4 regions of the Cellulosimicrobium funkei genome follow, and region 4 is predicted to be linked to each of the others. Evidence: riboswitches for the same ligand, from Rfam matches in the RefSeq annotation. Region 4 holds a riboswitch; each other region holds the start of a gene.

Region 1 (6,956 bases), on a different contig from region 4:
GTTGGTGCGTTCGTCGACGTCGACGGGATCATGCGCTACGTGTCCTGGATCCCCTTCGCGCACGGCTGGATCTACGTCGTGTACCTCGTCACCGTGCTCGACCTGTGGACCAAGATGCGCTGGGGCTGGGGCCGCCTCGCGACGATGGTGTTCGCCGGCGTCGTGCCGGTCATGTCGTTCATCCTCGAGAAGAAGGTGCACGCCGAGGCCGACGCGAAGCTCGTCGCGCTGGAGGAGCAGTACGCGGCATGACCACGCCGCTCGCGCCCCTCGTCGCGCCCGGTCCCGAGCTCTCGACGCCGGAGCTCGAGCGCTACGCGCGCCACCTCGCGCTGCCGGGCGTCGGTACCGAGGGCCAGCGGCGGCTCGCGGCCGCGCGCGTGCTCGTCGTCGGCGCGGGCGGCCTCGGCAGCCCCGCGCTGCTCTACCTCGCCGCCGCGGGCGTCGGCACGATCGGCATCGTCGACGACGACGCCGTCGACACGTCGAACCTCCAGCGCCAGGTCATCCACGGCGGGTCGGACGTCGGACGTCGCAAGGTCGACTCCGCGCGCGAGAGCATCGCGGACGTCAACCCGCACGTCCAGGTCGTCGAGCACGCGCTGCGGCTCGACGCGGACAACGCGCTCGACGTGCTGCGCGGCTACGACGTCGTGCTCGACGGCGCCGACAACTTCCCGACCCGCTACCTCGTCTCCGACGCGGCCGAGGTCCTCGGCCTGCCCGTCGTCTGGGGCTCGATCTACCGCTTCCAGGGACAGGTCAGCGTCTTCTGGGCCGCGCCCCGGTTCGCCGTGCCCGACGACGCCCCGCACCCGGACGCCGCGGGTCCCGATCCCGCGGCGGGGTCGGGGGAGCAGGGCCCGCGCGGGGTCACCTACCGCGACGTGTTCCCCGTCCCGCCGCCCCCGGGCGCGGCACCCGACTGCGCGACCGGCGGCGTGTTCGGCGCGATGTGCGGCACCGTCGGCTCCGTCATGGCGACCGAGGCGATCAAGCTCGTCACCGGCGCCGGCACCACGCTGCTGGGCCGCCTCGCCGTCTACGACGCCCTCGACCTCTCGTGGCGCCAGCTCACCGTGCGCGCCGACCCGACGCGCGAGCCCGTCACCGCGCTCCTGCCGGGCGACGACGCCTACGCCGCGTTCTGCGGGCTCCGGCCCGCGGCGCAGGCCGTGGCGACGCCCGGTGCCGGGGCGGGGCCGACCGGGGCCGCGGGGCCCGCGCCGCGCGACGTGTCCGCCCCTGACGCGGCCGCCCTGCTGCGGGCCGACGACGCCGCACCCTTCCTGCTCGACGTCCGCGAGGACTGGGAGGCGCAGGTGCGCCCGCTCCCCGGGTCGACGCTCGTCCCGAGCGGCGCGTTCCTCGGCGGCACGCAGGACCCCGGTGCCGCCGCGGCGCTCGCGGACCTGCCCGCCGACCGCCCGGTGCTCGTGGTGTGCGCGGTCGGCGGCCGGTCGGCCCGCGTCGCCGACGCCGCCCGCGCGGCGGGCCTCGACGCCCGCTCCGTCGTCGGCGGCGTCCAGGCCCTCCTCGACGCCCTGAAGACCCCCACCCTCTAGCCCCCTGCACGTCGACCAGGTGGTCGTGGCACGTCCTGGTCGACGGACGAGCCGGGATGGCCTGCTCGGCCCGCCGGGACGGCCTGGTGGACGGGGTCAGAGGGCCAGGTCCAGGCGGCCCTGCGGGGACGAGCTCGCCAGGGCGCCCTCGCGGCGGGGGATGCGCCCGGCGCCCGCGGCGAGCCGGCCCGACTCGACGGCGAGGCGCATCGCGCGGGCCATGCGGACCGGGTCGGCGGCGCGCGTGACGGCCGTCGCGAGGAGCACTCCGTCGCAGCCGAGCTCCATGGCGAGCGTGGCGTCGGACGCCGTGCCGATCCCCGCGTCGAGGATGACGGGCACCCGGGCCGCGGCGGCGATCGCCTCGATGTTGCGCGGGTTGAGGATGCCGAGCCCCGTGCCGATGGGTGCCCCGAGGGGCATGACGGCGGCGCAGCCGACGTCCTCCAGCCGGCGCGCGAGGATCGGGTCGTCGTTCGTGTAGGGCAGCACGACGAACCCGTCGCGCACGAGCTGGTCGGCCGCCTCGACGAGGCCGACCGGGTCGGGCAGGAGGGTCACGTCGTCGGCGATCACCTCGAGCTTGACCCACTCGGTGCCGCACGCCTCGCGCGCGAGGTGCGCGGTGAGCACGGCCTCCCGCACGGAGAAGCACCCGGCGGTGTTGGGCAGCGCGCGGATGCCGAGGCGGGCGAGCAGCGCCCAGATCCCCGCGTCGGGGCTCGCGTCCCCGCCGGCGCGGACGGCGACGCGTCGCATCGCGACGGTCGTCAGGGCGGTGCCCGACGCGACGAGCGCGTCCTCGAGCGTGAGCAGGTTCGCGGCCCCGCCGGTGCCCATGACGAGGCGCGACCCGACGGGCGTGCCGGCGACGACGAGCGGGTCGTCGGCGACGGCCGGGCCGCTCGCGGTGGCGGGGGAGACGTCGGTCGTGGTCATGGCTCCTCCTCAGCCGCCCTGGACGGCGGTGACGATCTCGATGCGGTCCCCGGGCGCGACGACGGTCGTCGCCCAGGCGCCGCGCGGCACGACGGCGTCCCCGACGGCCACCGCGACGCCCTGCGGCGTGCCGTCGGCGACGTAGGCGGGGACGAGCGCGGCGACGAGCCGCTCCAGGTCGACGTCGCCGTCGAGCGGGTACGGCTCGCCGTTGACGAGCGCGGTGGGTGCGGGTGCGGTCACGGGTCTCACCTCGGTGTCGTGGCGGTGCGGGCGAAGCGGTCGGTCCGGGCGGTGGCGAGGGCGGTCGCGACGTCGTCCCTGGGCTCGGTCCCGCCCAGGCCGGAGAGCCCGCCGAGCCCGGCGACGACGGCGTCGGCCGTGAGCGGGGCGAGCAGGATGCCGTTGCGGCCGTGGCCCGTCGCGAGGTGCAGCCCCGGGACGTCCGTCGGCCCGACGAGCGGGAGGTTGTCCGGGGTCGCGGGACGCCCCCGCGGCGTCACCTCGACCAGCGCGGCCTCGTCGATCCCCGGCAGGAGGGCGCGCGCGTCCCGCAGGAGCGCGAAGACCCCGCCGGCGGTGGCGCGGCGGTCGTCCGGGTTCTCCTCGGTGGTGGCCCCGACGACGACCTCCCGGTGACCCGCGCGCGGCCCCGCCGGCTCGGCGTCGCGCGGCACGACGTACACCGGCCGGCCCTGCACGAGCCCGCGCACGACGTGCTCCAGCGCGAGGTCCGGGCCGGCGTCGAGCCGCAGCGTCTGACCCTTCACCGGGCGCGTGGGCACGACGACGCCCGGCACGTCCGCGAGGAGGGCGCCCGACTGCCAGCCCGCCGCGACGACGACCGCACCCGCGCGGTGGAGCCGGCCGGCGTCGTCGTGCACGCCGACCACGCGCCCGGCATCGAGCGCGAGCCGGGTCGCGGACGCGCGGACGACGCGCGCCCCGGTGGCCGAGCCCGCACCCGCGGCGTCGCGCCCGCCGACCGCCGCGAGCAGCGCGGCGTGCGTCGCGCGCGGGTCGACCGCGTGGTCCGCGGGGGCCCACGCCGCCCCGGCGACGCGCGGGCCCAGGTACGGCTCGCGGCGGCGCGCGTCGGCGACGGTGAGCTCGTGCGACGCGAGACCGCGCGCGGCGTGCAGCGCGAGGACGCGGCGGAGCAGCGCGAGGTCGTCCGCGTCGTAGGCGAGGGTGAGCGTCCCGGCGGTCCGCAGCCCGACGTCCGCCCCCGTCGCCGCGCGCAGGTCCGCGGCGAACGCCGGCCACGCCGCGGCGGCCGCGAGGTGGAGCCGCAGGGCGGCCTCCTCCCCGAAGTCGGCCTCGGTCACCGGCGCCAGCATCCCCGCGGCGGCATGCGTCGCGCCCGCGCCCGGCGCCGGGTCGAGCACCGTGACGGTCAGGCCCGCGCGCGCCGCGCGCCACGCGACGGCGAGACCCACGATCCCGCCCCCCACGACGACGACGTCACGCGCGCCGTCGGGCACGACGGAGCCACCCGCGGACGGGTGGACGGACAGGCTCATGTGCGCTCCCTTCGCTGGCATGACCCAGATCAGGTTCGACGGTCGGCGGCGACGCCCTCTCAGCCCCGTGCGGGGCTCCCGTGCTGTCGGCCACAGTACCTCCTGCCGTGGGCCCGCCGAGGTTAGGCTCCCGCGGGTGAGCTCCGAGACCTCCACCACCCCGGCCACTCCCGCCCCGTCGGCGGCGGACGCCGCACGCGCCCGGCTCGCCGACGCGCGGCTCTACCTCTGCACGGACGCGCGCGAGGAGCGCGGCGACCTCGAGGACTTCCTGCGGGCGGCGCTCGCGGGCGGGGTGGACGTCGTGCAGCTCCGCGACAAGACGCTCGACGTCGCGCGGGAGCTCGAGCTCCAGGAGCTCGTCGCGCGCGTCGCGACGGAGCACGGCGCGCTGTGGGCCGTGAACGACCGGGCGGACGTGGCGTCGGTCACGGGCGCGCCGGTCGTGCACATGGGCCAGGGCGACCTGCCGGTCCCGGCCGTGCGGGCGCTGCTCGGCGCGGGGCCCGTGCTCGGCCGGTCCACGCACTCGGCCGCGCAGGCGGCCGCGGCGGAGGCCGACCCGGCGGTGGACTACTTCTGCGTAGGCCCGCTGTGGGCGACCCCGACGAAGCCGGGGCGGGCCGCCGTCGGCCTGGACCTGCTGCGCGACGTCGCGGCGACCCGGCCCGCGACGCCGTGGTTCGCGATCGGCGGGATCGACGCGGACCGGCTCGACGCGGTCCTCGACGCGGGCGCGACCCGGATCGTGGTGGTGCGCGCGATCACGGCGGCGAGCGACCCGGAGGCGGCCGCCCGCGCCCTGCGCGAGCGCGTCGCGGCGCGCGCCGAGGTGCGCACCGACGCCTGAGACGCGGGACGAGCCCCGCCGCACGGCGACTATCCTGGACGGGTGACGTCACCCGCCACCGCTCCCGACACCCCCACCACCGCCGAGGTGGCCTCGACCCCGCGGCCCGTGCTCGTCGTCGACTTCGGCGCCCAGTACGCGCAGCTCATCGCGCGCCGCGTGCGCGAGGCCAAGGTCTACTCCGAGATCGTGCCGCACACCTTCACGGTCGAGCAGATGCTCGCCAAGGACCCGGCCGCGATCATCCTCTCGGGCGGTCCCTCGTCCGTGTACGCCACGGGTGCCCCGTTCGTCGACCCGGCGCTGTTCGAGGCCGGCGTGCCCGTCATGGGCATCTGCTACGGCTTCCAGGCCATGGCGAAGGCCCTCGGCGGCGAGGTCGCCCAGACGGGCCTGCGCGAGTACGGCGGCACCGAGGTCGAGGTGTGCGCCGCGGGCGTGCTGCTCGACGGCACGCCGCAGAACCAGACCACGTGGATGAGCCACGGCGACGCCGTGCACCGCGCGCCCGAGGGCTTCGAGGTCCTCGCGACGTCGTCGGGCTCGCCGGTCGCCGCGTTCGAGGACCGCGAGCGTCGCCTCTACGGCGTGCAGTGGCACCCGGAGGTCAAGCACTCCGCGCACGGCCAGACCGTGCTGGAGCACTTCCTGTACGACGGCGCGGGTCTCGCCCCGGACTGGACGCCCGGCAACGTCATCGCGGACCAGGTCGCGGCGATCCGCGCCCAGGTCGGCGACGCGCGCGTCATCTGCGCCCTCTCGGGCGGCGTGGACTCCGCCGTCGCCGCGGCGCTCGTGCAGCGCGCGGTGGGTGACCAGCTCACGTGCGTGCACGTCGACCACGGGCTGATGCGCGCGGGCGAGGTCGAGCAGATCGAGCGCGACTTCGTCGCGGCGACGGGCGTCAACCTCGTGATCCGCGACGAGAAGGAGCGGTTCCTCACCGCGCTCGCCGGGCACAGCGACCCGGAGACCAAGCGCAAGATCATCGGTCGCGAGTTCATCCGCGTGTTCGAGGACGCGGCGCGCCAGATCGTCGAGGACGCGGGCGAGCACGGCGCCGAGGTGAAGTTCCTCGTGCAGGGCACGCTCTACCCGGACGTCGTCGAGTCCGGCGGCGGCGAGGGCGCGGCGAACATCAAGAGCCACCACAACGTCGGCGGCCTGCCCGACGACCTGCAGTTCTCGCTCGTCGAGCCGCTGCGCACGCTGTTCAAGGACGAGGTCCGCGCGGTCGGCCGCGAGCTCGGCGTGCCCGAGGAGATCGTCGCGCGGCAGCCGTTCCCGGGCCCCGGGCTGGGCATCCGCATCGTCGGCGAGGTCACGGCGGACCGCCTCGAGACGCTGCGCGCCGCCGACGCGATCGCGCGCGAGGAGCTCACGAAGGCCGGCCTCGACCAGGAGATCTGGCAGTGCCCGGTCGTGCTGCTCGCCGACGTCCGCTCGGTCGGCGTCCAGGGCGACGGCCGCACCTACGGCCACCCGATCGTGCTGCGCCCCGTCTCGTCCGAGGACGCGATGACGGCCGACTGGACGCGCCTGCCCTACGACGTGCTGTCCGTCATCTCGACGCGCATCACCAACGAGGTCTCCGAGGTCAACCGCGTCGTGCTCGACGTGACGAGCAAGCCCCCGGGCACCATCGAGTGGGAGTGACCCCCTAGCGGGACGGGCGGGCCCGACGATCCACGGCGATCGTCGCGGCCCGTTCGTATGCCCGCTCCACGTCGGCGAGCACGCGCGGCCAGCCCGCCGACGACGGCACGTCCCGGTTGTGGGCGACGATCCGGTCGAGCAGGCCGTCCTCGGTCGCGAGGCGCACGAGCGCGTCGGCGAGGCCGGCGTCGTCGTCGGCCACGAGCGCGTCGACGCCGTCGGTGAGGCGCTCCGCCACGCCCGACTGCGAGCGCGTGAGCACGGCCAGCCCCGCGGCCTGGCCCTCGAGCGCGGCGATGCCGAACGCCTCCTCGACGGCGGGGGCGGCGAACACGTCGGCGCGCGCGTAGAGCCGCTGGAGGCCCGTCGCGTCGAGCCGCCCCGGGAGCGACACGACCGACCCCAGCCCGTGCTCGGCGACGA
Region 2 (6,956 bases), on a different contig from region 4:
GCACGGACGGCGCGGAGGCGCTCGACGACACGGGCCTCGACCTCGTCGCGTTCTTCGGTCCGCCCGCCGAGTACGCCGCCGAGCTGCGCACCGCGGCCGGCCTGCCTCCCGTCGCCCCGGGCGCCGCGCGCGGCCCACGCCCCGGGCTGCGCCGTCGGCTGGCCGGGCTCGGCGCGATGCTCGCGGCGGACTGGCGCGCGGGGTGGCAGCCCGTCACCTCGTCGCCGCAGTGGGCCTCGACGGCCGAGTTCCTGCGCGCCCTCACGCCCGCGTGGTGGATCCTGCGCGGCTGGGTCGTGGCGACGCTCCCGCTCGCCCTGGTCGCGGGGTACCAGGTGGCCGTGCTCCCGCCGGACCTGTCCGCGCGCGTCGTCGTGCTGATCGCGGTCGTCGTGAGCGTGCAGTGGGGCCGGGGCCGGTGGCTGCCCACCCGCGGGCTGCGGAAGGTCGGCCGTCCGCTGTCGGTCGCCGCGGCCGTCGCGGCCGTGCCCGCCGTCCTCGTCGCCGCCTCGGCGAGCGCGTCGAGCCCGTACGCGTGGGACCGCGGCTACGAGCAGGGCCGCAGCGACGCGAGCAGCGGCCTCGTGAGCAGCGTGTCGTTCGGGAGCGGGGACTCCCCGGGCACGGCGGGCGTGTGGGTCGACGGCGCGCAGGTGTCCAACCTCTTCGTGTACGACGCGGCGGGCGAGCCGCTCCGCGACGTCCAGGTCTTCGACGACCGCGGCCGCCAGGTCCGCACGGTCACCGAGGAGGGTGCCTCCGGGGCGTGGGCGGTGCCCGACGTCGAGGGCGCGTGGTACTTCCAGCCCGCCGTCTCGACGGACGGGCGCGAGCGGTGGAACGTCTACCCGCTGCGCGCGGTCGCCGAGGAGGACGTCGAGTACCCCGAGGGCGACGGCCGCCCCGTCCCGGCGACGGGGACGCGCACGCGCGACATGCCGTGGCCGTTCCTCCAGGCACCGACCGCGGTGCCGTCGAGCGTGGGGACGGGGGAGACGTCGTCGGGCACGGGCGGGACCAGCGGCGCGCCGGCCGACGAGCCGGCCGAGGGCGACCCGGCGCCGTCGCAGGAGGCCCCCGCGACGCCGCCGACGGGCGGGGTGCCGCCCGCACCGACCGGCCCGACGCCCGTCGTCGGCGCGATCGGCTGACCGGCAGGCCCGGGGTGGTGCGCCGACCGCGGACGGCGGCGCACCACCCCGGCCCCGGGCCCTGCGGAATGTCGCCTGTGCCCGCGTGTGCCCGCCTCTGTGCCCGTCCGTCCGCGGGGCGTGGGGCGCGTCACGCCCGTCAGGCGGACGCTCCGGCTCGCCTGTGCCGCAACCGGTAATACTCTGGAACCATGCCTCAGAATGACCTGACCTCGGTCAGCCGTGCCCAGACCGCTTCGCCGCGGCCCCGCAAGGTGCCCCGCGTCGTCGTCCTCGGCGGCGGCTCCGTGGGTCTGTACGCCGCCCGCCGGCTGCGCAAGAAGCTCGGTCGCCGCGAGGCGGCGATCGTCGTCGTCGACCCGCGCCCGTACATGACGTACGCGCCGTTCCTCCCCGAGGCGGCCGCGGGCTCGATCGACGGCCGCGACGTCGTCGCGCCGCACCGCCGTGCGCTCAAGGGCGTCGACGTGCTCCAGGGCAAGGTCGTCTCGATCGACCACACGGACCGCCGCGTGACGATCCACCCGGAGGAGGGCGACGACTACTCGGTCACGTACGACCACCTGATCGTCGGCCTCGGCTCGGTGTCGCGCACGCTGCCCATCCCGGGCCTGGCGGAGAACGCGATCGGCTTCAAGAACGTGGAGGAGGCCATCGCGGTCCGCAACCACGTGCTCAACCGGATGGACGTCGCGTCGTCCACGTGGGACGAGAAGCTGCGTCGCCGCATGCTCACGTTCACGTTCGTCGGCGGCGGGTTCGCGGGCATCGAGGCGCTGGCCGAGATCGAGGACATGGCCCGCTACGCGACGCGCAACTACGCGACGATCGAGGAGAAGGACCTCCGCTTCGTCATGATCGAGGGCGCGGGCCGCATCCTGCCCGAGCTCAGCGAGCCCATGGCGCAGTACGCGCTCGACGAGCTGAAGAAGCGCGGCATCGAGTTCCACCTCAGCACGTTCCTGTCGTCGTGCGTGGACGGCCACGTCGTCACCTCGACCGGGGTCGAGTTCGACTCCGACACGATCGTGTGGACCGCGGGCGTCAAGGCGAACCCGGTCCTCAAGGAGTCGTCCGACCTCCCGGTCGACAAGCTGGGCCGCATCACCGTGCTGCCGACGCTCCAGGTCGCGGACGCCGACGGCAACGTCGTGCCGAACGCGTGGGCCGCGGGCGACTGCGCCGCCGTCCCGGACGTGCTGAACCCGGGCAAGTTCTGCCCGCCGAACGCGCAGCACGCCATCCGTGAGGCCACGCGCCTCGCCGACAACCTCGCGCTCGAGCTGCACAGCGAGCCGCCGGTCGAGTACCGCCACAAGAGCGTCGGTACGGTCGCGTCGCTCGGCCTGTACAAGGGCGTCGCGGAGCTGTTCGGCGTGTTCAAGCTCCGCGGGACGCTCGCGTGGCTCATGCACCGCAGCTACCACGTCATGGCGATGCCGACGGGGAACCGCAAGATCCGCATCTTCATCGGCTGGATCGGCCAGTTCCTCATGGGCCGCGAGCTCGTGTCGCTCGGCTCGCTGCACGACCCGCGCGCGGAGTTCCGCGCCGCGTCCGTCCCGCCCAAGAAGGACGGCGACCCGATCAAGCAGACCGCGCAGGGCTCGGCGGCCGCGGCGGAGTCCGGTGCGGGCACCGTCGACGCCGACGACCGGACGCCGGCGGCGAAGGCCTCCTGAGGCCGCGGCCGGGCCCCCGGCCCGGCCGTCGTGCCCGACGACGAGGGGCGAGCCGCGCGTGCGGCTCGCCCCTCGTCGCGTCCGGGTCCGAGCGGGCGGCCGTCGTGGCGACGGGCCCGGGGAGCCCCGCGCGCGCGGTAGATTCGGCCCGCGCCCCCATGGCCCAACTGGCAGAGGCGGCCGGCTTAAACCCGGCGTGTTCCGGGTTCGAGTCCCGGTGGGGGCACCATGCCGACGGGCGGTCGGCTCCGAGGCGCCAGGGCTCCCCGGGCTAGGACAGCCCCGTCGGCCCCTCCGGCTCGGCCGGGGGAGCGGCCTCCTGGCCGAGGATCACGACGGTGCCGTCCGGGTCCTGCACGCGCGCGACGCGCTCGCCCCACGGCTGGTCCGCGGGCGGCTCCAGGACGGGCACGCCCGCGGCCGCGAGGTGCTCGACGGCGCGGTCGCAGTCGTCGACGTACACCCACAGCACGACGCGGGTGTCCGCCGGAGGCGGGTCGCCCTGCCCGAGCCCGAGCGGCGACCCGCCCACGCGCACGCTCACGTAGACGGGTGGGCCGTCGTCGGGGAACGCGTACTCGACCGTCCCGCGCAGCAGGTCGCGGTAGAAGCCGAGGGACCGGTCGAGGTCGGCCACGGTGAGGACGGGGAAGAGGCTGCGGAACACGGTCGCTCCTCGGTGCGCTCGGCGGGTCCTCCCATCGTGCGCCTCGTGCCCCGGGCGCGCGCCCCGTGCCCGGGGCGCCGCGCCTCAGCGCGCGAGCAGCTCCTCGGTCGTGGTGCCGGGGACGGACAGCGTCACGCGCGTGCCCCACGGGTCGTGCACGACGACGGAGCGGCCGTCGTCCGCGTGCTCCAGCCCGCGGGCACGGAGGCGGGCGACGAGCGCGTCGAGGTCCTCGCGGCCCGGCACCGTGACGGCGACGTCGCCGAGCCCGAGGCTCGCAGCGCGGGGCCCGGCGCCCGCGCTGTTCCACACGTTCATCGCGACGTGGTGGTGGTAACCGCCCGCGGACGCGAAGAGCGCCCCGCTGTACCCGGTGAGCGTCGCCTCGAAGCCGACGGCGTCGACGTAGAAGGCGTGGGCGGTCGCGACGTCGCCCACCTGGAGGTGCACGTGGCCGACGCGGCCCGCGAGCGAGGGGCCGGCGTCGAACGTCTCCTGGTCGAGGTGCGTGCGCAGGTAGGCGTTCGGGTCGAGGAACGTCGTCGTCATGAGGATCTGGCCGTGCTCGCGCACCCAGGTCTCGCGGGGGCGGTCGGTGTAGAGCTCGACGCCGTTGCCCTCGGGGTCGGTGAAGTAGAACGCCTCGCTGACGAGGTGGTCGCTCGACCCGACGAACGTGCCGCGGCGGTCCTGCGCGGCGCGGTAGACGGTCGCGGCGAGGCTCGGGCCGTCGTCGAACAGGAAGGCCGTGTGGAACAGGCCGGCCTGGCGCGGGTCGACGGGCGGGAGCCCGGGCGTGTGCACGAGGCGCAGCATGGGTGTGCGGCCGCGGCCCAGCACACGGTGCACCTCCGCGCCGCGCGACCGCTCCTCGAGCGGGGCGAGGGCGAACGCGCCTGTGTAGTACGAGGTCATGAGCTCGAGGTCGCCCACGCGCAGCGTGACGGCGTCCATGCTCGTGGACGGGGACAGGAGGCGGTCGGTCGGCGCGCCCGGCGTGCTCGTGGTCATGTCTGCTCCAACTTGTTGTCGCTACAACTATATTCCCACACCGTGGCGAGGGCTCCCGCACCGGCGCCGTCCTTGCTAGGGTCGGCGCGAACCACGCGGGGCGTCCCGCCCGGGCCACGGCCCGGGCCGAGGGACTGAGACGAGCGGTACGGCCGCCCGGACCCGTCGAACCTGATCTCGCTAGCACGAGCGGAGGAACGTGGGCATGACGACGCCTGCTGCCATCACCCTGAACCCTGTCCTCGCGGACGACCCGACCGCGCTCGTCCGGCAGGAGGAGACCGGCTTCACCGCCGACCTCGCCCGCCGGTACGCGGACCTCTTCGAGACGTTCTACGACCACCCCTTCCTGGCCGGGCTGCGCGACGGCTCCGTCGAGCCCGCCGCGGTCCGCCACTACGTGGGCCAGGACCACCAGTACCTCACGGCCTACCTGCGCTGCTACGGCCTCGGCATGGCCCTCGCGCCCGACCGGTCGTGGGCGGCCTACTTCCACGACAAGGCCGGCTTCCTCCTCGACGACGAGTCGCACGCGCACCACGCGATGTGCGACTTCCTCGGCGTGACGTACGAGGAGGCGCAGACGCACCGCCTCGCGCCGAGCGCGCAGGCCTACGTGGACCACATGACGGCGGCCGGCCGCGACTCGCTCGGCGTGCTGCTCGCCGCGCTGCTCCCGTGCCCGTGGACCTACATCTGGTCCGCGCGGCGCTTCTGGCTCGGCGAGCGCGAGACGACGCCCGGCGCCCTCGGCGACGACCACCCGCTCGCGGGCTGGTGGCAGTTCTACGCGGCCGAGCGCACCGAGGACGTCCTCACGGACCTGCGCGCACGCCTCGACGCGCTCGCCGCGGACGCGGGCGAGGCGGAGCGCGCGCGCATGGAGCGCGCGTTCGAGCTGAGCTGCCGCCACGAGATCCGCTTCTGGCAGATGGCCTGGTCGCTCGAGCGCTGGTGACCCGTCCGGCCGGGCGCGCGGCCGGCTCGCGTCGTGCGCCCGGCCTTACGCCAGCAGCAGATACCCACCCGGGTGCCTCGGCACCCGGGTGGGCCGCGGGTAGCGTGAACGCATGGACGCGACGAGCGCGGTGCCGGGCACGCTGCCGGACGTGGTGCCGGACGGGGCGACGCCGAGCCCCCGCTCCCGGGCGGGCGGACGGGCGGAGCCCCTCCTGCGCCACGTCATCGGGGGGATCCTGCGGCGGGCGCGGCTCGCGCAGGGGCGCACGCTCGTCGACGTCGCGGCCGCCGCGCGCGTCTTCACCGCCTACCTGTCCGAGGTGGAGCGCGGGCGCAAGGAGGCGTCGTCCGAGGTCCTCGCCGCCGTGTGCGGCGCCCTCGGCCTGCGCCTCGTCGATCTCGTCGCCCGCACGGGCGAGGAGCTGCGGCCGCTCGCGCCCGTCCGCGTGCTGTCCTCCGCGCGAGAGCGCGGTGCCCTCTCCGCGCCACGGCACGTCGCCCCGGCGGGCGAGCCCGTGCGGGACCTCCCCGTCGCCGAGACGCTCCGACGTCCGACCGCGCGCGCCGGCGACGTCCTGCTCCTCGCGGCCTGAGCGACGGTCCCCGTCGCACCGCGTGTCGTGCGGGGGCCGGGCGCGGTGCGCGCCGCTACCGTCGGTCCATGACGGAGCCGCAGACCGCGCACGGCACGGCAGCCCAGGACGTCCCGGCCCTCCAGGACCTCGTCGACGACGCCGCGTTCCTCTCCCACGAGCACCAGCTCCACCTGACGGACCTCCACGGCGACGACGCCTGGGCCGCCGACCTGACCACCGGGGTCTTCACCTTCACCGCGCCCGACGGCGGGACCGCGACGTGCCGCCTTCAGTTCCTCGGCACGGCCGCGCCCGGGCCGGGCACGTGGATGTGGGCGTGGCAGAACGTCAACGGCTTCCCCGACGCCGTGCTCGCCGCCGCCGAGAGCACGCGCCGGACCGGGCTGCGCGAGGCCGCCGAGCCGGAGCTCCCGCTGGCCGACGACCTCGCTCACCGGCTCGCGCTCGCGGCCAAGGCCGTGACCGGCTCGTCCGCCCACTACAGCGCCCCCGTCGGCGGCGGCACGCGGGCATGGTTCCTTCTGGACGACGCCGACCTCGCCCTGCCCGCCCCGAGCGTGCCGCGCGTCGTGCGGACGCTGAGCGAGGGGCTGCTGTCCGTCACGGTCGTCGACCACCGGCGCGCCGTCGCGTCCTACGCGAGCGCGCGCGGCCTGCCGGCCGTCGCGGACGGGACCGGCGCCGTCGTGCTGGACGTGCCCGACGGCACCGTGACCGTGCGGTTCGACGAGCGCGGGCGGATCGCCGGCATCTCCGCGTCGTCCCGACGGACCGCCGCGCCCGAGGCCGCCGCGCCCCCGGCCGCAGAGCCCGAGGCCGCAGCGGCGGAGCCCGAGGCCGCGGCATCGGAGCCCACGGCGTCGGAGCCGCCCACGGCAGACCCTGCCGC
Region 3 (6,956 bases), on a different contig from region 4:
CGACGCGGCGGTCGGGTCGTGCGTGACCATCGCGACGGACTGGCCGAGGTCGTCCACGGACGCGCGCAGGAAGCCCAGGACCTCCGCGGCGGCGCGCGAGTCGAGGTTCCCCGTCGGCTCGTCCGCGAGCACGATCGCGGGTCGCGACACCAGCGCCCTCGCGCACGCGACCCGCTGCTGCTGCCCGCCCGAGAGCTCGGCGGGCCGGTGCCCCAGCCGGGGGCGCAGGCCCACGGCGTCGACCACGCGGTCGAACCACTCCCGGTCGACGGGCCGCCGGGCGATCGCGAGCGGCAGCACGATGTTCTCCTCCGCCGTGAGCGTCGGCACGAGGTTGAACGACTGGAAGACGAACCCCAGGCGCGTGCGCCGCAGGCGCGTCAGGCGCCGCTCGCTCATCGCGGAGACCGTCTCGCCGTCGACGACGACGGTCCCCGCCGTGGGGGAGTCGAGCCCCGCGAGGCAGTGCATGAGTGTCGACTTGCCCGAGCCGGACGGGCCCATGATCGCGGTCAGCCGGCCCTTCTCGACGTCCACGTCCACGCCGTCGAGCGCACGCACCGCGGCCTCGCCGCGACCGTAGGTCCTCACCAGTCCTCGGGCCGTGGCGATCGCGCCCGCCGTCGTGCCACGCTCCGTGCTGCCCGCCCTCTTGCCTCCGGTGGCGACTGCAGCGATCGGTGAGCTGCTCATGGTCCTTCCCCTCTTGCGTCGTGGTGACCGCGCCAGGGCAGCCCGGTCACCACCGACCCTCGCGCGGGCACCGGCGCGCGGGCATCGGGGAACCGCCCGGACCTCCCCCTGGTCCCGTGGGAGGCACTCTCAGGGATCTCTCAGGGTGGCGCTCAGGAAAGGCGGTAGAGGGATGAGCGCCGCCGGAGTGACGGGGTGGACTAGCGGAGCCCGTGCTCGTGACGATCCCGAGGAACGCGGGCTCGCCGTGCCTCGCGACGTCGACGTTCGACGCGCACCGCAGCAGCGACGCGGCGGCTGCGTTCGACAACGCGAGATTCTCGATCAGTCGCCGATGAACCAGAGATAGCGATGGACGCGACGGGCGTCCCGGCAGAGGTCGGCTACGGCCTCGAGCGACGCGCGCTCCGCGACGCCGAGCGGGCCCGAGAGGAGCCGGTCGACCTCGACGAGGAGCTGGTGCATCTGACGAGCGTTGAAGATGGTGTTGGCGTACGGGTCGACTCCGCTCAGGAGCGGATACTCGGCAGGATCTCGAGAAGCATCTGCGGGAAGGTACGTCTGCTCGGCACGCCGGATGTCCTCGCCGCGCTCCCTGCGCAGGACCAGTGATATGGGCATGTCGTGGCCTCCCCGGAACATCGTGACGAGCCCGCCGTCGTACCTGTCTCGAACGATGGTGCAGACGTTCGTCGAGTAACCGGCAGGGTTCCTGGCTGTGCGCCCTCTGACCACGGTCGAGGTGAGCAGCTCGAAGACGTACTCGATGTCCCGTGCTTCGCGAGCCTACAGCCGATGCTGGGGTGGTCCTTCTGCACCGACGGTAAGCACGGCGCGCTCCCTCCGAGAACCACTCGGAGCCGGTCGGTGTAGGCTCGCGGTGAACGACAGGGGAGCTCCTGGAGGAGCTGAGAGTGCGGACCACCGCAGACCCTCGAACCTGATCCGGTTAGCACCGGTGGAGGAAGTCGGGAATCTCGATCACCTGCTCGCGCGGTCCGTCGCGCCCACCCGGCGCGCGGCCCGTCGGGCCGGTGGACCCCTCCTGAACGTCCAGGGAGGACACATGCAGCACACGACCACCGTCGCCCGCCGCGGCCGGGCCCTCGCGACCGGCGTGGGCGCGACGCTCGCGCTCCTCGCCCTCGCGGCCTGCTCGGGGGGCGACGGCGCCGGGGGCGACGACGCGTCGTCGGGCAGCGGGGGCACGGTCACGCTGGTAACCCACGACTCCTTCGCGGTGAGCGACGACGTGCTCGCCGCGTTCGAGGAGGAGAGCGGGCTGACCGTCGAGCAGGTCGCGCCCGGCGACGGCGGCGCGCTGGTCAACCAGCTGATCCTCACGAAGGACTCGCCCCTCGGCGACGTCGTGTTCGGGATCGACAACACCTTCGCGTCGCGCGCGATCGACGAGGGCGTCCTCGAGCCGTACACGCCCGCGGACGTCTCGGAGTCCGCGGCGTCGTACGCGGTCGGCGACGGCGGCGAGCTCACCGCCGTCGACCTCGGTGACGTGTGCGTCAACGTGGACCACGCGTGGTTCGCCGACGCGGGGATCCCCGAGCCCGTGACGCTGGAGGACCTGGCGAAGCCCGAGTACCGGGACCTCCTCGTCGTGACCAACCCCGCGACGTCGTCGCCGGGCCTCGCGTTCCTCCTCGCGACCGTCGGGGCGTTCGGCGAGGACGGCTGGGAGGACTACTGGGCGGACCTGCGCGCCAACGGCGTGAAGGTCGTCGACGGCTGGTCCGACGCGTACTACGTCGACTTCTCCGGCTCGGAGGGCGCCGGCCCGCGCCCGCTCGTGCTGTCGTACTCGACGTCGCCCGCGTTCACGCTCACCGAGGACGGCTCCGCGTCGACCACGGGTGCGCTGCTCGACACGTGCTTCCGCCAGGTCGAGTACGCGGGCGTGCTCGCGAACGCGAAGAACCCCGAGGGCGCGCAGCAGCTCCTCGACTTCCTCGTGAGCGAGACGTTCCAGGCCGACGTCGCCGACCAGATGTACATGTACCCGGCCGACGACTCCGTCGCGCTGCCCGACGGCTGGGCCGAGTTCGCGCCGCTCGCCGACGAGCCCTTCGAGGTCGCGCCCGCCGACGTCGCGGCGCACCGCGACGAGTGGATCAAGGCATGGACGGCGACGGTCGTCGACTGACCCCCGGTCCCCCGGCGACCACGGCTCTACCTCGCGGGGTAGAGCCGTGGTCGCGCAGGGGAGAACCGTGGTTTCCCGAGGTAGAGCCGTGGTGAGGGGTCGGGCGGTCCGGCGGGGCGGCGTCGGGCGCGGGGCGCTGTGGGGTCTGGCGGCGGCGGTGCCGCTCGCGTTCCTCGGGGTGTTCTTCGCGTGGCCGGTCGTCACGCTCGTGGCGCGCGGGTTCGTCGGGGACGACGGCGGCCTCGACCTCTCGGGGTTCGCGGAGGTCTTCTCCGAGCCCCGCACGTGGCGGATCGTCGGCCTCACGCTCTGGCAGGCCGTGCTCGGCACGGCGCTGTCGCTGCTGCTCGGTGTGCCCGGCGCGTACGTGCTGTACCGGTGCCGGTTCCCCGGTCGGCGGGTCGTGCGCGCGCTCGTCACGGTGCCGTTCGTGCTGCCGACCGTCGTCGTCGGCGTCGCGTTCCGGTCGCTGCTCGTGCAGGGCGGCCCGCTCGGGTTCCTGCGGCTCGACGAGACGTTCGCCGCGATCGTCGTCGCGCTCGTGTTCTTCAACTACTCCGTGGTGGTGCGCACGGTCGGCGGGCTCTGGGAGCACCTCGACCCACGCGCCGAGCAGGCGGCGCGCGCCCTCGGCGCGACGCCGTGGCGCGCGTTCCGCACCGTGACGCTCCCGGCGCTCACGCCCGCGATCGCGAGCGCCGCGTCGATCGTCTTCCTGTTCTGCGCGACGGCGTTCGGCGTCGTGCTCGTGCTCGGCGGCATCCGCTACGGGACGATCGAGACGGAGATCTGGATCCAGACCACGCAGTTCCTCGACCTGCGCACCGCGGCGGTGCTGTCGGTCGTGCAGCTCGTGGTCGTCGCGGCGGCGCTCACGGTGGCGAACCGCACGCGGGCCCGGCGCGAGCGCGCCCTCAACCTGTCGTCGTCGGCGTCGTCCGCGCACCCGCTGCGGCTGTGGCGCGGCGGCCGCCCGACGGGCGACCTCGCGCCCGCGGCGCTCACCGCGGCCGTGGTCGTCGTGCTCGTCGGGCTGCCGCTCGGCACGCTCGTCGTGCGCTCGTTCCGCGTCCCGGGCGGCGGCTGGGGCCTCGACAACTACGCGAACCTCGGCACCACGGGCGGGCGCAACGCGCTGTCCGTCACCGTGTGGGAGGCGGCGGGCAACTCGCTGCGCACCGCCGCGCTCGCGACCGTGCTCGCCGTCGTGGTCGGGGGCCTCGTGGCGCTCGTCGTGTCCCGGCGCCCGCGCTCGCGCGGCGGGCGGCGCGCGATCTCGGTGCTCGACTCGGTGTTCATGCTCCCTCTCGGGGTCTCCGCGGTGACGGTCGGCTTCGGCTTCCTGATCACGCTCGACCGGCCGCTCGGCCTCGACGTCGACCTGCGCACGTCGGGGCTCCTCGTGCCGATCGCGCAGGCGGTCGTCGCGACGCCGCTCGTCGTGCGCACGGTCCTGCCGACGCTGCGCGCCATCGACCCGCGCCTGCGCGAGGCCGCCGCGACCCTCGGCGCCGCGCCCGGGCGCGTGTTCCGCACGGTCGACGGCCCGATCGCCGCGCGCTCGCTCGGCCTCGCCGTCGGGTTCGCGTTCGCCGTCTCGCTCGGGGAGTTCGGCGCGACGTCGTTCCTCGCCCGCCCGGACAGCGCGACCCTGCCGGTCGTGATCTTCCGGCTCATCGGGCGCCCGGGCGCCGAGAACTACGGCATGGCGCTCGCGGCGAGCGTCGTGCTCGCGCTGCTCAACGCGACCGTGATGCTGCTCGCCGAGCGGTTGCGCGGCGACCGACCCGGAGGAGAGTTCTGATGGTGCAGACCGACCCCGCCCCCGCGCGCGCGGGCGCGCCGGAGCCGTCGCGCCCCGGCCCCGGCACCGGGGAGGCCGCCGGGCTCGCGGTGCGCGACGTCGTCGTGCGGTACGGCGGGCGCGGCGACGGGGGAGCGCGCACGGCCCCCGGCACGACGGCGGTCGCGGGCGTCACGCTCGACGTCGCGCCTGGCGAGGTGCTCGCCCTGCTCGGGCCGAGCGGCTGCGGCAAGTCGAGCCTGCTGCGCGCCGTCGCGGGGCTCGAGCCGGTCGCCGCGGGCTCCGTGGCGTGGGACGGCCGCGACCTCACGGGCGTCCCCGTGCACCGCCGCGGGTTCGGGCTCATGTTCCAGGAGGGCCAGCTCTTCCCGCACCGCGACGTCGCGGGCAACGTCGCCTACGGGATCGCGGGGCTGCCGCGCGCCGAGCGCGACGCGCGCGTGGCCGAGCTGCTCGACGTCGTCGGGCTCGCCGGGTACGAGCGGCGCGCGGTCGCGACGCTCAGCGGGGGCGAGCGCCAGCGCGTCGCGCTCGCGCGGTCGCTCGCGCCGCGCCCCCGCCTGCTCCTGCTCGACGAGCCCCTCTCCGCGCTCGACCGGGGGCTGCGCGAGCGCCTCGCGCTCGACCTGCGCGAGGCCCTGCGCGCCACCGGCACGACGGCCGTCTTCGTCACCCACGACCACGACGAGGCGTTCACCGTCGCCGACCGCGTCGCCGTCATGGACGCGGGCCGGCTCCTCCAGGTCGCGCCGCCCGAGGACCTCTGGCGCGCGCCCGGGTCGCGCCGCGTCGCGGAGTTCCTCGGCTACCAGGCGTTCGTCCCGCACGGGCCGGGGAACCTGCTCGCGGTCGGTCCGCGCGGCCTGCGGCTCGCGGGCGAGGGCGTGCCGTCGTCGGACGACGCGTGGGACGCGACCGTCGTCGGGAGCGTGTTCCGCCGCGGCGCGGTCGAGGTGACCGTCGACGTCGACCTGCCCGGCGCCGACGGCGGTGCACCCGCCCGGCTCGTGGCGCTCGCGGGCGCCCCGTCGGTCGTCGAGCCGGGCGACCGGGTGCGGGTCGTCGTCGACCCGGCCGGGTGCGCCGTCGTGCCGGACTGACGTCCCGGCCTGGCGCCGCCCGGCGGGCCGCCCGGGCCGCCCGGGCCGTGCGACGAGCGAGAGCGCCGCAGCCGTCCTAGCGTCGGGGGATGGACGACGTGACGACCGGTGACCACCCCCCGGAGAAGAACGGCAGCAAGTCCGCGAAGATCCTGTACCGCCCCGTCGGCATCGTCAGCTCCGTCGTGGGCGGGCTCGTCGCCGGGCAGGTGTTCAAGCAGATCTACAAGCGGGTCTCGCCCGGCCACCGCAAGGACGCCCCGACACCCCTGCAGTCGGAGTACCCGCTCAAGGAGATCGTGCTCGCGGCACTCCTGCAGGGCGCGGTCTACGCGGTGGTGAAGGCGCTCATCGACCGTGGCGGGGCGCGCGCGTTCGAGCGCTGGACGGGGGAGTGGCCCGGCGACTGACGGTCAGTCGAGGCCCGCGGCGTGGACGAGCAGCGCGACCTGCGTGCGGTTCTCCAGCCCGAGCTTGAGCAGCACGCTCGACACGTGGGCCTTGACCGTCGGGACGCTGAGGAACAGGCGCGCGGCGATGTCCGCGTTCGTCGCGCCGCGGCCGAGCTCGACCGCGACGTCGCGCTCGCGCCCGGTGAGCGCGTCGAGCGCGGCCCGGGCTCGCTCGCGCTGGCCGCCCGCGTCGGCGACCGACGTCATGAGACGCCGCGCGATCTCCGGCGACAGCACGGGTTCGCCCGTCGCGGCCGCGCGCACGGCGGCGACGATCCGCTCGGGCGGCATGTCCTTGAGCAGGTAGCCGGACGCCCCGGCGTGCAGGGCGCCGACGACCTCCTCGTCCGTGTCGAACGTCGTGAGCACGACGACGGCCGGCGCGTCCGGCCGCGCCCGCACGCGCCGCGTGGCCTCGATCCCGTCGACGCGCGGCATGCGCAGGTCCATGAGCACGACGTCGGTCGGGTGGGCGTCGAGCACGGCCGCCACCTCCGCGCCGTCCGCGGCCTCGCCGACGACCTCGATCCCGTGCGCGCCGTCGAGCATGAGGCGCAGCCCGGCGCGGACGAGCGCGTCGTCGTCCACGATCACCAGGCGGGTGCGCGCGGTGTCCGGGGGGACCGGCCCGTCGTCGCGGTCGTCGCTCCCGCGCGGGGCGTCCCCGCGCCCACCCTGCTCCGTCACGCGTCCCACGGTAGCCGGACGTCGAGGACGAACCCTGTGTCCCGCGCCCCGGCGTCGAGGGT
Region 4 (6,956 bases):
GAGATGGACCTGTGGTTCCCCCAGAAGAAGGGCGGGCCGGGCTGGATCGAGTGGGGCGGCTGCGGCATGGTCAACCCGAACGTGCTGCGGTCCGTCGGGGTCGACCCCGACGAGTACTCGGGCTTCGCGTTCGGCATGGGCATCGAGCGCACGCTCATGCTGCGCCACGGGATCGCGGACATGCACGACATGGTGGAGGGCGACGTGCGCTTCTCCGCCCAGTTCGGAACGGAGATCTGATGCCGTACGTCGCCATCGACTGGCTGGGCGACCACGTCGAGCTGCCCGCGGGGCTCACCGCCGAGCGGCTCGCCGCCGACCTCGTCCGCGTCGGCCTGGAGGAGGAGGCGATCCACGGCGCGGCCGTGACGGGTCCCCTCGTCGTCGGGCGCGTCCTCGAGATGACGCCCGAGCCGCAGAAGAACGGCAAGACGATCAACTGGTGCCTGGTCGACGTCGGGCCGGAGCACAACGTCGCCGAGATCAAGGGCGTCGAGCCGGCAGACATGCCGGCGGGCGGTGCGCGCGGCATCGTGTGCGGCGCGCACAACTTCGCGCCGGGCGACCTCGTCGTGGTCGCGCTGCCGGGCTCCGTCCTGCCCGGTCCGTTCCCCATCGCGAGCCGCAAGACGTACGGGCACGTGTCCGACGGCATGATCTGCTCGCAGCGCGAGCTCGGCCTCGGCGAGGACCACGACGGCATCATCGTGCTGCCGCGGCTCGGGTACGCGGCCGAGGACCTCACCCCGGGGCAGGACGCGGTCGCGCTGCTCGGGCTCGGCGACGAGGTGCTCGAGATCAACGTGACGCCCGACCGCGGGTACGCGTTCTCCTATCGCGGCGTCGCGCGCGAGTTCTCGCACTCGACGGGCGCGCGCTTCACGGACCCGGGCCTGCCCGGCTCCCTGCCCACGCCCCCGCCCGCGGCGACGCCCGACGGTTTCCCCGTCGAGGTCGACGACGCGGCTCCGGTCCACGGCGTCGTCGGGTGCGACCGCTTCGTCACGCGCGTCGTGCGCGGGCTCGACCCCGCGGCGCAGACGCCCGCGTGGATGCAGCGCCGCCTCACGGCGTCGGGCATGCGGCCCATCTCGCTCGCGGTCGACGTGACGAACTACGTCATGCTCGACCTCGGGCAGCCGCTGCACGCGTACGACCTCGAGAAGGTCGCGGCCCCCGTCGTGGTGCGGCGCGCCGCCCCGGGCGAGCGGCTCACGACGCTCGACGACGTGGACCGCGCGCTCGACCCGGAGGACCTGCTCATCACCGACAGCCCCGACGGTGCGCGCGGCGCGCGCGTCCTGGGTCTCGCCGGCGTCATGGGCGGTGCCTCGTCGGAGGTCGGGCCGGAGACGACGGCGGTGCTCGTCGAGGCCGCCCACTTCGACCCCGTGACGGTCGCGCGCACGTCGCGCCGCCACAAGCTGTCGAGCGAGGCCGCGAAGCGGTTCGAGCGCGGCGTGGACCCGCTGCTGCCCGCGGTCGCGGCGCAGCGCGTCGTCGACCTGCTCGTCGAGCTGGGCGGCGGGACCGCCGACCCGGCCGTCAGCGACCTCGACCGCGTGACCGCGCCCGCCCCGATCCACCTGCCCGTCGGCGAGGCCGAGCGCCTCGTCGGCGTGCCCTACACGCTCGAGCAGGTCGTCGGGACGCTCGGGGCGATCGGGTGCACGGTCGACGCGGACGACGCCGCCGCGACGGGCGTCGTCGTCGTGACCCCGCCGTCGTGGCGCCCCGACCTCACCGAGCCGGCCGAGCTGGTCGAGGAGGTCGCGCGCCTCGTCGGGTACGACGAGATCCCGTCGGTGCTCCCCGCGGCGCCCGGCGGCCGCGGGCTCACGCGCGAGCAGCGCGTGCGCCGGTCGGTCGCCCGCGCGCTCGCCGAGCACGGGTTCGTCGAGACGCTGAGCTACCCGTTCGTCGGCGAGGGCGAGCTCGACGCGCTGCGGATCCCCGCGGACGACGAGCGCCGCCGGGCGCTGCGCCTGCTCAACCCGCTGGCCGACGACCGTCCCCTGATGCGCACGGACGTGCTGAGCACGCTCCTGGAGACCACGCGCCGCAACGTGGGCCGCGGGCTCGGGGACGTCGCCGTGTTCGAGGTCGGTCTCGTGACGCACCCGCGCCTGGGCGCCCCGGCCGCGCCGTCGCTGCCCGGCGGGGTGCGTCCCTCCGACGACGACCTCGCCGCGATCGAGGCCGCGCTCCCGGCGCAGCCGCGCCACGTCGCGGGCGTCCTGGTCGGTCGTCGCGAGCGGGCGGGCTGGTGGGGCCCCGGCCGGCCGGCGGACTGGACGGACGCGCTCGACGCGGCGCGCCTGGTCGCGGACCGCGCCGGCCTGCGGGGGGACGCCGCCGTGCGCGTGGTCGCCGACACCGCGCGGGCCCCGTTCCACCCGGGCCGCTGCGCGCGCCTCGAGCTCCCCGACGGGACGGTCGTCGGGCACGCGGGCGAGCTGCACCCCAAGGTGCTCGAGAACGTCGGCCTGCCCGCCCGCTCCGTGGCGTTCGAGCTCGACCTGTCGGCGCTCGTCGCGGGTGCGTCCGACGAGCCCGTCCAGGCGACCCCGGTCTCCGGGTTCCCGGCGGCGAAGGAGGACCTCGCGTTCGTCGTCGCCGCCGACGTGCCGGCCGAGGCGCTGCGCGCCGCGGTCGTCGAGGGCGCCGGCGAGCTCGCGGAGGAGGTCGTGCTGTTCGACGTCTTCACGGGCGAGCAGGTGGGCGCCGGGCGCAAGTCGCTCGCGTTCTCGCTGCGGCTGCGCGCCGCGGACCGCACCCTCACCGCCGACGACGTCGCGCGGGTCCGGGAGGGCGCCGTGGCCGCCGCGCGCGAGCGCGTCGGGGCGGAGCTGCGCGCATGAGCGACGCACCGGGGGAGGGCACGACGCCGGACGTGGTGCCCGCGCGCACCGCGCTCGTCACCGGGGCGTCGCGCGGCATCGGCCGCGCGGTCGCCGTCGGGCTCGCCGCGGCCGGTCTCGACGTCGCGCTCCTCGCGCGCGACGCGGGCCGGCTCGCCGGGGTGGCCGACGAGATCGCCGCGCTCGACGGCGCGGGCCGGGCCGTCGTCGTCACGGCGGACGTGACCGACGCGGCGGCGGTGGCCGCGGCCGTCCGCGAGGCCGAGGCCGCGCTCGGGAGCGTGGACCTGCTCGTCAACAACGCGGGCCGGGTCGACGCCGAGGTGCCGCTCTGGGAGGCGGACCCCGACGAGTGGTGGGCCGTCCTGGAGACCAACGTGCGCGGGCCGTTCCTGCTCGCGCGCGCGGTCGTGCCCGGGATGCTCGCGCGCGGCGGCGGCCGCGTCGTCGACCTCAACAGCGGCGCGGGCTCGCACGACATGGAGGGCGCGAGCGCGTACAACGCGAGCAAGACGGCGCTGCTGCGCCTCGGGGCGAACCTCCACCGCTCGGGCCACGCGCTCGGGCTGCGGACCTTCGAGGTGTCGCCGGGCGTCGTGCAGACCGACATGACGGCGTCCATGGTCATGCACGAGGGTCGCACGGAGTGGACGCCCGTCGAGCGCACGGTCGAGATGGTCGTCGCGATCGCCCGCGGCGAGCTCGACGCGTTCTCGGGGGCGTTCGTGCGCGTGACGCACGACTCGCCCGGGTCGCTCCGCGCGGCCGCCCAGGAGGCCGCCCGCGCGGGCGTCGCGCTGCCCGGGCCGGACGGCCGTCGGCTGCGCGTCACGCGCTGGGGCGCCGACGACCCGATGCCGGGAGAGCTCCCCGCCCGCTGAGCGCACGCACCCCGCACGGCCGACGCCGCCCGACCCCCCGGTCGGGCGGCGTCCGTGCGTCCGGGCACCGGGTCACAGCGGGACGCACGTGTCCCGGTCGACCCACACGTGCCACAGGCCCCGCTCGGGGTGCTCGTACTCGAACGCCACGAGCCCGCCTGCGTCGTGCGTGACGACGCCCGTGAGCACGACCCGCCGGCCGTCGCGGTCGAACGTCGTGCAGAGGGCGGGCACCTGGACCGGGACGGGCTCGTCCGGCAGGAAGGGGCGGGTCGCGGGGGCGACGTGCTGCGTCATACCCGGAAAGACGCGCGCACGCGCGTCGTCTCACGCGTCGGGGCGGGTGAAAAGCGCACGGGTCGCCGCGTAGCATGGCCCGCGACACGGGGTGCCCCGCACCGGGGCTGAGATGAGACCCGTCGAACCTGATCTGGCTCGTACCAGCGAAGGGATGTCCGCGCGATGACGCTCGCCCTGCCTCGGCACACCTCCGACCCGGTCCCCGCCCCCGCGGACCGTGATCACCGACCCGACCCGGGCCGTGGGCCCGACCCGGCACCGTCCCGCCCCCGCGTGCTCTCCGTCGCGGGGACCGACCCGACCGGCGGGGCCGGGATCCAGGCCGACCTCAAGGCGTTCTGCGCGCACGGCGCCTACGGCATGGCCGTCACCACGGCGCTCGTCGCGCAGAACACCCACGGCGTGCGGTCGGTGCACGTCCCCGGGCCGGCGTTCCTGCGCGCGCAGCTCGACGCCGTGTCCGACGACGTCGAGGTCGACGCCGTGAAGATCGGCATGGTCGCGGACGAGGCGAACGCCCGCACCGTCGGGGAGTGGCTCGACGACCTCGCCGCGGCGCGCGCCGCCGCGGGCGGTCCGCGGCCCTGGGTCGTCCTGGACCCGGTGATGGTCGCCACGTCCGGCCACCGCCTGCTCGACGCGGGCGCCGAGCAGGCCGTGCGCGACCTCGCCGCGCGCGCCGACGTCGTCACGCCGAACCTGCCCGAGCTCGCCGTCCTCGGCGGGCAGGAGCCCGCGACGACGTGGGACGACGCCCTGCGCCAGGCGACGGCGTACGCGACCGCGAGCGACGCCGTCGTGCTGCTCAAGGGCGGTCACCTCACCGGACGCACGTCGCCGGACGCGCTCGTCGTCCCCGCGCCCGGGCCGACGACGGGCCGCGCGCCGGGGGCGGCCACCGTCACGACGTTCGACGCCGAGCGCGTCGACACGCCTCACACCCACGGCACGGGGTGCTCGCTCTCGGCGGCGCTCGCAGCGCTGCGGCCGCAGCGCGCGAGCTGGGAGGAGGCCGCGCGCGAGGCGAAGGAGTGGCTCACGGGCGCGCTGCGTGCCGGCGCCGCGCTGCGGGTGGGGACGGGCCGGGGGCCCGTGGACCACCTGCACCGCTCGGCGCCCGTGCGGCCGGGCTGAGCCCAGGCCGACCGGGCCGACCGGGCCGACCGGGCCGACCGGGCGAGCCCGGGCTGCCGTGACGTGCCTGCGCCCGGCCCGCGGGACGCGCTCAGGCCGTGGGGCGGCTCGGTGCGTGGGCGGCCCTGCGGTCGGCTCCGCGGTCGGTGTCGAGATCGGCAAGCGCGTCGCGGAGCACGGCGAGCGTCGCGCGCGCGACGGCGAGGCGCTGCGCGGGCGGGGCGTCCGCGGGCCGCGTGGTCACCTTGGCGCCGACGAGCGGGACGGGCCCGGCCGCGGCGAGGAACTCGCGCACCTCGGCCGGGCCGAGCATCGACTCGTCCGGGCCGGGGAGCGCGGGGTCCGGACCGTGAGGCGGCACGTGCGCGTCCTCCCACGGCGCGCCCCACCGGCCGGCCCGGCCCGCGGCACCGGAGAGCATCGCGCTCGCGAGGAGGCCCGCGCCCGCGGCCGCCCGCGCGTGCTCGACGGGCGTCGCGGCGCTGCGCCCCTCGATGGCGGACCGGCCCCAGTTGAGCCCGACGTGCAGGGGGTGGCCGGTGTCCCGGGCCGCGCGCGCGACGGCGGCGATCTCGTCGTCGAGCGCGAGGAAGCCCTTCTCCGCGACGCCCCACGGGCGTGGCGCGTCGCAGTGCTCCACCACGAGCGGCAGCCCGGCGGGCGCGACGGCGGCCAGCTCGGTGAGGCTGCGCGCGAGCGCCGCGCCGGAGCCGCGGCCCGGACCGGGCGCGGACTGGAGCTCGACCGCGACGACGCGTCGTCGACCCTCCGCCTCGGCGAGCCGGGTCACGGCCGCGAGGACGCGTGCGACGCCGTCGACCGCCTCGCGCCGACCCTCCTCGTCGTCGGACGCGAGGCCGTAGGAGCGGTCGGCCCCGGCGCGGCGGGCCGTCGCGGCGACCGTCGTCGGCAGCAGCGCCCAGTGCGCCGGCAGCGCGGCCGCGGTCGTCGCGAGCGCGCCCGGGTCGTCCGGGTCGACGGGGTGCTCGAGGCCGCCGAGGCCGTCCTCGTCGAGGGCGGCGTACCAGCCGCCCGGGTCGGGGACGCCCGCGAGGGCGTAGGCACCGAGCAGGGTCAGGGGGCGGTCGTGCAGGTCGGTCATCGGTCCTCGTCGGTCGTGGTGGGGGTGCCTCACGCGTCAGGCGCGGGCGACGTCCTGGTCGGCGGTGGCGTACTCGCACGCGTAGCCCGGCGGGACCCAGCGCCACCGTGCCTCGACGTCCTGCACCGCGACGCCCGCGGGCCGGTCGGCGACGCACGCGTCCGCCTGCTGGCGCACCGCCACGGTCACGTAGTAGACGACGAACACCGCGGTGAGCAGCACGGCGAGCACGGTCACGGTGCGGCGCAGCGCGGGGGAGGGGCCGCCGTCGGAGCCGTCCTCCTCGCCGGGACGCGGCGGCACCCAGTCCCAGCTCACGCGGTGCCGGTCGTCGTGCCGGTCGTCGTGCCGGTCGTGGTGGCGGGAGCGTCGTCCGCCCCGGCGGGCCGGAGCAGCACCTTGCCGGTGGTCGCCCGTCCCTCGAGCGCGCGGTGGGCGTCGGCGGCGTCGGCGAGCGGGAACGTCGCGCCGACGCGCACGTGCAGCGTGCCGCCCGCGACGGCGCCGAGCACCTCGGTCGCGCGCTCGACGAGCTCGGCGCGCGTCGCCGTGTGGTCGGCGAGCTTGGGCCGCGTGAGGAACAGCGAGCCGCCCGCGTTGAGGCGCTGCGGGTCGAACGGGGGGACCTGCCCCGACGAGCCGCCGTAGAGGACGAGCGTGCCGCGGCGGCGCAGCGAC

Evidence for each region. A riboswitch is a leader RNA that binds a small molecule or an ion and turns the genes downstream of it on or off. The one in region 4 is predicted to bind thiamine pyrophosphate.
Region 1: another riboswitch for thiamine pyrophosphate. It lies ahead of thiO (glycine oxidase ThiO); the one in region 4 lies ahead of thiD (bifunctional hydroxymethylpyrimidine kinase/phosphomethylpyrimidine kinase).
Region 2: another riboswitch for thiamine pyrophosphate. It lies ahead of BXA05_RS17245 (TenA family protein); the one in region 4 lies ahead of thiD (bifunctional hydroxymethylpyrimidine kinase/phosphomethylpyrimidine kinase).
Region 3: another riboswitch for thiamine pyrophosphate. It lies ahead of BXA05_RS07010 (thiamine ABC transporter substrate-binding protein); the one in region 4 lies ahead of thiD (bifunctional hydroxymethylpyrimidine kinase/phosphomethylpyrimidine kinase).

Annotation. Positions count from the first base shown of each region.
Region 1 is NZ_FTMI01000004.1:151,764-158,719, forward strand. It holds gene BXA05_RS11765 (DUF3817 domain-containing protein) at 1-252, shown strand, start outside; gene BXA05_RS11770 (ThiF family adenylyltransferase) at 249-1,565, shown strand; gene BXA05_RS11775 (thiazole synthase) at 1,662-2,504, opposite strand; gene thiS (sulfur carrier protein ThiS) at 2,514-2,747, opposite strand; gene thiO (glycine oxidase ThiO) at 2,753-4,027, opposite strand; TPP riboswitch at 4,017-4,119, opposite strand; gene thiE (thiamine phosphate synthase) at 4,164-4,877, shown strand; gene guaA (glutamine-hydrolyzing GMP synthase) at 4,920-6,533, shown strand; gene BXA05_RS11800 (glycosyltransferase family 4 protein) at 6,538-6,956, opposite strand, start outside.
Region 2 is NZ_FTMI01000007.1:230,728-237,683, forward strand. It holds gene BXA05_RS17220 (hypothetical protein) at 1-1,151, shown strand, start outside; gene BXA05_RS17225 (NAD(P)/FAD-dependent oxidoreductase) at 1,343-2,833, shown strand; tRNA gene BXA05_RS17230 (tRNA-Leu) at 2,986-3,062, shown strand; gene BXA05_RS17235 (VOC family protein) at 3,105-3,500, opposite strand; gene BXA05_RS17240 (VOC family protein) at 3,585-4,511, opposite strand; TPP riboswitch at 4,598-4,726, shown strand; gene BXA05_RS17245 (TenA family protein) at 4,717-5,469, shown strand; gene BXA05_RS20735 (helix-turn-helix domain-containing protein) at 5,582-6,064, shown strand; gene BXA05_RS17255 (DUF6882 domain-containing protein) at 6,133-6,956, shown strand, end outside.
Region 3 is NZ_FTMI01000002.1:621,975-628,930, forward strand. It holds gene BXA05_RS07000 (ABC transporter ATP-binding protein) at 1-693, opposite strand, end outside; gene BXA05_RS19680 (hypothetical protein) at 1,018-1,428, opposite strand; TPP riboswitch at 1,573-1,677, shown strand; gene BXA05_RS07010 (thiamine ABC transporter substrate-binding protein) at 1,760-2,851, shown strand; gene BXA05_RS07015 (ABC transporter permease) at 2,940-4,655, shown strand; gene BXA05_RS07020 (ABC transporter ATP-binding protein) at 4,655-5,755, shown strand; gene BXA05_RS07025 (DUF4235 domain-containing protein) at 5,845-6,165, shown strand; gene BXA05_RS07030 (response regulator) at 6,169-6,801, opposite strand; gene BXA05_RS07035 (sensor histidine kinase) at 6,891-6,956, opposite strand, start outside.
Region 4 is NZ_FTMI01000008.1:215,998-222,953, forward strand. It holds gene pheS (phenylalanine--tRNA ligase subunit alpha) at 1-240, shown strand, start outside; gene pheT (phenylalanine--tRNA ligase subunit beta) at 240-2,861, shown strand; gene BXA05_RS18265 (SDR family NAD(P)-dependent oxidoreductase) at 2,858-3,742, shown strand; gene BXA05_RS18270 (hypothetical protein) at 3,815-4,039, opposite strand; TPP riboswitch at 4,117-4,211, shown strand; gene thiD (bifunctional hydroxymethylpyrimidine kinase/phosphomethylpyrimidine kinase) at 4,316-5,176, shown strand; gene BXA05_RS18280 (DUF4862 family protein) at 5,268-6,278, opposite strand; gene BXA05_RS18285 (hypothetical protein) at 6,315-6,596, opposite strand; gene BXA05_RS18290 (quinone oxidoreductase family protein) at 6,593-6,956, opposite strand, start outside.